Regions from separate parts of the Shewanella sp. ALD9 genome, predicted to be linked through region 2. Evidence: predicted binding sites of a transcription regulator. Region 2 holds the regulator's gene; the other holds the start of a gene.
The links. The regulator LexA, encoded in region 2, represses DNA repair genes until DNA is damaged. The targets are predictions, from matches to a motif close to TACTGTATNNNNATACAGTA.

Region 1 (3,436 bases), on a different contig from region 2:
AAAATGCCTTAATAGCATCAACACTAAATTCTTCTGTACTGAGTGAGCTATCTTTTAGCTGATATGCTTTATAGAATACTCCTGCAACATCGAAACCTTTTTCATGAAGTTTTTTATAAACATTATCTATTCCATCTGCACCACCACTCATAGCCCGCCATAGCACGCTGAATGCTGTTACAGCTTTTAGTATTTGTCCAAAGCTCGCTTCAGCTGTACCTGTTAACTCATATTTAGCATCTTGGAGTATAAACTGAACTAATAGGCTCTGGACAATCTCATGCTTCATATCTACTAAATATCGTAAACATACATTCGCAACATCCAGATCTTCTATCGCAACTAAACCTTGTGTGTTTGGAGCTCTTGCCTGCCAGTGATCAAATATAAACGCTGCAGTTTTCCCTAAATAATTTAAATAATAATCTTTATTATCTTTAGGGTTACAGCCCTCATAACTTTTTAACATTGCATCACGTTGATCTCTTAAGTTGGTAATTTTTACTTTACCTTGATAAGCACGAACAAAGCATAAAATTAATGCCTTGACTTGAGCATTTTTCCTTTCACTTGTTATGATGCTTTCAAATCGTTCTGTAATCGAAGTTAGTGTACTTATTGATTCTTCAAGTTCAATTTCCGAAATACCATCCCTACGTTTACTTCCGATGTGCTCTATCACTTTCGGCACAAATGTTTCTATTGCAGTTAATGGTTCGCCTGTAGTATTGAGAGCCTCGAACATATCGAAAGCATATGATTCATTATTAACCTCTACATAAGTAAGGCATACCCGATGTAGCAAAAACTTTGCAAATGCTGTCAGAAAAATAATTTGCTCTATTTTATTATTATTGCTGGAGGCTTTTAGAAGTTTATTATCGACAGGGAAATCTAGGCAAATATCTAAAGTTTCAATATCAACGAAATCAGAGACACTCAATTTTTCTTCAACCTCACCATCAGAGGACATAAATTGAAAACCATTCTGAATGCATTTAAGCTGCTTTCTAATTTCTTTAACATTGTTGATAACACGCTTACTTGAAAGACTTAAACTGGTAAGATCAAACTCTTTGAATGATAAGTCGCTATGTTGATTTATGACATGACGCTGATACGAAATCAGTAACTCTGATAATGGGCTTTGATATGATGCTTTTTTGTCATCTTTACCCCAACAATCCACTTGAGAGCGAATAATTTTAGGTAGATATTTGTAAACAGCATGATCGGCTTGTGTTTCAATAGAAAAATTAGATGTATCTAAGATAAGCTGAGACACAATTTCTCTTAATTCTTCTAGTGCATCTATTGAATAATTATCCTCCTCCTTATCGATTGCTTTTTTTAATACGGGTAACAATATTCTAAACTGCTCATTTAAGCACATGATAATTAATATCAATGTGGACAAGCGTTGTTGTCCATCAATAATTAATTTGATATCTGAAGGAATATGACGTTTCTGTAAAGGATAAACTGTTGAAGCCGCACTATCATCAACACAAAGAATGGAACCGAGGAAAATAATAGCATCGGAAGAGTCAAGAAGGTTTTTAAAAACACTCGCACAATCTGAGAACAAATCCTGAATGTGTTTTTCTTCCCAAGAATACGGCCTTTGATACGCTGGCATGTAAAAACCTGTGCTTTTACGTTCACAAATAACTTCAAAAACTGATTGAGGTTTAGCAGTAAAAATATCTAACGATTTTTGCATTAAAAGTCTCCGAAATTCAAAATCTTATCCAAATAACTAGTAGCTATATGTGGTATAAGAATATGAGCAATTAAAATTTCGTAGTGGCAAAAATTTCAAAGAAGACGTATGAATAGATCTAAGGTTTATCTAATAATCCTTCAACTTAAAGACGAATTCCTTTCGTAGCACTACAATAATATGTTTATATTACTAAAATGAAAATATAGATTTTATGTCTTTATTTTCATAAATTTATCTCATAATCTCTTTTGATACAACAGAAATTATTATCTAACAAAACAACTGTGCAAAAGTACAGTATTTTGAATAAAATGCTTTTTTTCATCTTTAAATAGGTCTAGAATCCCCGCTGGACAATTTCTCCAGAGGCACTAATAAGCGATGAAAGCTAAGTTTACAGGTCATGACACTTTCCCTCTGCGCTATGGATGGCTATTCAAGGCAGTTAATCATTTGAATTCAAATGGTAAATTCTCAAGTTCTGATGAAGACAGCATTCGTCAATCGATAGTTGAACTTGGTGTTGGTAAAAATATGGTTAAAGCTATTCAGTATTGGGCTGAAGCTTCTAACGTGATTCATTCTGAACGATCAAATAATTCATTTACTCATGCTGTGTCACAAAATGGCGAATATCTTTTTGGTGGTGAAAACTTAGAGGATGGAAGAGATCCTTACCTAGAACTACCTGGCTCAGTTTGGTTAGTTCATTTCTGGTTAAATTTTAATGTTGAACATTTGACGGCTTACCGTTACTTTTTTAATTTTGCAAATGTGCAACATTTTGAAAAAACAAAGCTAATCGCTGATTGTTTTGAAGATGCAAAAAAACTGGTTGATAGTGAACTAGGTAATATATCTACTATCAAGAAAGACATTGACTGCTTTTTGAATACCTATAGTAAAAAGCTCAAAGCTACTCCATCGAAAAAAAGTATCAACATAGATGAAGACCATTTTATTTCGCCTTTGTCTGAATTAAATTTGATACAAGATAACGGTGGCGGTTTTTACATTAGCAATCTATCTGAACGTCCTGAACTGCCTATCGAAATATTTACTTATGCCCTGCTTGAGTTTTTTAAAACTGAAACAGTTGATTCTAAAGTTAGCACTGTCGATTTCGACTCATTATTGAGTAAACCCTGTTCACCCGGTCGTATATTCCGGTTATCTGAATCTGGATTAGGGCAAAAACTCGATGAAGTTCAGACTTTTACAGACAAAAATATTTCGTGGGTCGATTCATTAGGATTAAGGCAAGTCAACGTTTCTGATTATGCAAAGACCAACAGCACTCTCTATTTGAATCAATATTATGGCACTAAAAATGACTGAATCACTCATAACTATCAACCAGCGTTATAAAAGCTCAACCCGTATTGATGGTGATAGCGAAGATTTACGGTCCTTTATTGACGATTTTATTCTTCATGGTACTGCCGTTAATGTGCTTGATACTGTCAGTCGCGAATACGACGCTAATGCACAAAGGGTATATACCATTACAGGGCCTTATGGTTCAGGTAAATCTACCGTCGCGTTATTTTTATCATGTTTATTATCTACTGATACTAAGTTACGCGAGTACGCTACGGCAAAGTTACAATCATCGCCTGTCCTTTTGTCTGAATTTCAGAAAAGATTTGCAATCAACATTGGCTGGCAAACTGTTAAACATGTTTGTGGTTTAGAGTCACCTGCAAACAG
Region 2 (3,436 bases):
ATTTTGCTCTGACGCTAATAACACTAAACTAGTCAATGTTACTGAACTGGCTGCGGCCGCTCCATTGATATTAGTCATTACGCGGTTAGCTAACAAATTAACTGAGGGCGTAAACCAAGATGGTTTTTGGTCAGGATCTTTAGCTAGCTCATCACGCCACTCTGGCGCCTGCTGATTTAAGAACTGTTGTAAATTAATCGGCTCACCAAAATTCACATAACCTTGGCCAAAATTGCCTAACTTACGAATAGCACCAAATACCTGCCATACAGATTCTTTTTTCTTTTTCTTACCGCTTAATTCTTTGTGGTACGTCGCCACTTCCATCACATGGTCATAACCTAAATACACGGGTACTAAGGTTACTGGGCGCTCTATCCCACGTAGCACACTGTTAATTGTCATAGCCAACATACCGGTTTTAGGCGCTAACAAACGTCCTGTACGCGAACGACCTCCTTCAGTGAAATACTCGACCGCATAACCCTTAGCAAATAACTGATCTAAATATTCACGAAATACTGCGGTATAAAGTTTATTACCATTAAAACTACGACGGATAAAGAATGCCCCACCACGGCGGAACATCGGCCCTGCTGGCCAAAAATTAAGGTTAATACCGGCAGCAATGTGCGGCGGAACCATGCCCTGATAATACAAAATATACGACAGTAGCAAGTAATCCATATGGCTACGATGACAAGGAACGTAAACAATTTCATGGCCATCATGATGTAACTGTCTTACTTGCTCGGCACCTTTGATATTGATGCCACTGTATAATTTGTTCCATAACCAAGTCAGGAAACGTTCGGCAATACGCACCAAACTATCAGAATAGTCAGCGGCAATTTCATCAAGGTATTCAATGGCGGTTTCACGCGCTTTCTCGACTGTTACTTTCTTATTTGCAGACTCTTCTTCAATGGCTTTTTTGATAGATTCTGATTTTAATAAAGAGGCAAACAACGCTTGTCGATTCGGTAATTGTGGCCCCGTCATCACTTTGCGTTGACGGCGGAAATGCACACGGGCGACTCGGGTCAATTTGTGAGCAATTCTTTTATCAGTACCATGTTCATCGGCCATATGACGAAGCGATAATGCATTAGAAAACTGGACGAAATTATGGCGTCCTAAAAATAAAATCATTAACCATTTACGTAACCACGTAGGGTTTTCACGTTCAAATACTGCAGCTTTCATGCTGTCTTCTTCTTTACCTGGGGTACGTCCCCAATAAAGGCAAACAGGAACCAACTGTATATCTAATTCAGGGCTCTCACTATGAAGTGACAATAAACTGGTAAAATAATTAAGGAATTTGTCACCACTTTCACGTTTACCAAATAGTGGTTTGCGGCCCTCTAAACAGACCACTCGAGGCACGGTTAAGCCATCAAGCTGTAATGGCTCATAAGGACTGGGCAGACCAAAGCCCTCGGTGATTTCGCTCAACGCGGCAATATCGCTAATAGATTCCGTTTTCATTAAATAAACCAAAGGTTTAGTTGGATCTATATTGAGGTCATCAAAAGGATCGTGAGGGACCACAATGGTCTGTACCATCCACTTTTGAATCCATCTTAATGCTCGTAAAAATATTGAATCTGGTTTTGACATGGTTATTTTCGCAACATAAGCCACTGTAATATTGTCGTATAGGATACCAGAAACCACCCTGCTTACACTATCAGACCGATCTATCTTTACGTTTAAGCTCTCACTATCAGAAATAACATAAGACAGAAAATTAGTAATAGTTAATTAAAACATATTGTTGAGTGATACTTAATCAACAAAATACAAAAAATAGTTGGTTAATACTTGCGCGAACACAAACACTGTATATAATGACAGTCACTGTATAAAAAGACAGGAATCATCATGAGACCGTTAACGCCGCGCCAAGCAGAAATTTTAGACTTAATTAAAAACAATATCGCCGAAACAGGTATGCCACCCACTCGTGCTGAAATTGCGAATCGTCTTGGCTTTAAAAGTGCTAATGCCGCCGAAGAGCATTTAAAAGCATTAGCCAAAAAAGGCTTTATCGAGATCATGCCTGGTACCTCAAGAGGCATTCGTTTACCTCATGAAGAACAGGTTGAAACCGGTCTGCCACTCATTGGACAGGTTGCTGCTGGTGAACCTATTTTGGCCCAAGAGCATGTAGAACAATACTATCAAGTCGATCCAAACATGTTTAAACCCGCCGCAGATTTTTTATTGCGAGTGCGTGGTGACAGCATGAAAAACATCGGCATTTTAGAAGGCGACTTACTCGCTGTACATAAAATGCAGCAAGCACGTAATGGCCAGGTTGTTGTGGCACGTGTTGATGATGACGTCACCGTAAAACGATTTGAACAAAAAGGTAATGTGATTTATCTGCATGCCGAAAATGAAGATTACAATCCGATAAAAGTAGATTTAAGTTGCCAAAGCCTAACCATCGAAGGGCTTGCCGTTGGCGTTATCCGTAATGGAGATTGGTTATGAACAAACTAATGGGCATCGCGCCACGCCACCCGGGCTTATGGGTAGATTTAACTGAAACAGAACTGCATGGCACCCAAACCATTCAAACATTACAAACTGTCACCCAAGGTGAAGCTGAACTGAGCCAATTGTGCAGCCAGTTAGCAATATTGAGCCAGCAAGGCAGATGGATTGTATTAATTAGTCCGCCGCATATTGGCTATAAACATATGCTGGCAAGTGCTGGTGTAAGAATGGATCGCATTTTACTGGTGCACACCAAAGATGAAGTCGAAACATTATGGGCCATGGAGAAAGCGCTCACTAGCGGTACATCGAGCGCAGTAGTAACTTGGACAAGCTCACTTGATGCTCGCGATAGTCGCCGTTTAGAAATTGTCGCCAAAAGTGCACGTGCATTAGGGGTGGTAATTGAAGATGTGAATGCTCACTTACCTCACAAACATCAACTTGTTAGCCCTACATTAGCAAATGGAACAAGTAATTTTTGCTCATTTCACTAAGCACGAACCCTTCATTACCAAGCCCTGTATTGAATTCAGGGTTTTTTTTCATCTTTTTTCAGCCTATTAGCCAACAAAGTGATCTTGATCAATGTTTAATCTACAAGTAATGTGGTTAACAAGGATGAAACATTTTTTATCTTTAATTGGACGTGAATGGTAGTAATCAAGATTACTTTCAGACAAATGAGCCAAATCAAAATTGATAAGTTCAGTAGTAGGTACAAGCGTGGTGCACAGCTAACAATAAAACCGTAGACCGTATGTTTACAGCCACCAAAGTACTTTGAGGTCATCAAACTTTTTTCGGGAACCGAAGAGTTTGCATAGAGCAGAGAATTACTGTGTGACTCTTCTTTGTAGTTGCTATTTGCAATTAGCAGAGGAGTAGTCTTGTGAAGCAATGGTTGTATTGTTTACTGGTGGTGTTT

Region 1: a site for LexA is predicted at 2,007-2,026, ahead of CXF88_RS12525 (DUF4007 family protein). Genes of this name have one in related genera too.

What each region holds. Positions count from the first base shown of each region.
Region 1 is NZ_PJCD01000003.1:1,143,712-1,147,147, reverse strand. Features, by position in the region: gene CXF88_RS12530 (DUF262 domain-containing protein) at 1-1,723, opposite strand, end outside; gene CXF88_RS12525 (DUF4007 family protein) at 2,108-3,064, shown strand; gene CXF88_RS12520 (hypothetical protein) at 3,057-3,436, shown strand, end outside.
Region 2 is NZ_PJCD01000001.1:146,935-150,370, reverse strand. Features, by position in the region: gene plsB (glycerol-3-phosphate 1-O-acyltransferase PlsB) at 1-1,623, opposite strand, end outside; gene lexA (transcriptional repressor LexA) at 1,888-2,502, shown strand; gene CXF88_RS00725 (SulA-like leucine-rich domain-containing protein) at 2,499-3,005, shown strand; gene coxB (cytochrome c oxidase subunit II) at 3,401-3,436, shown strand, end outside.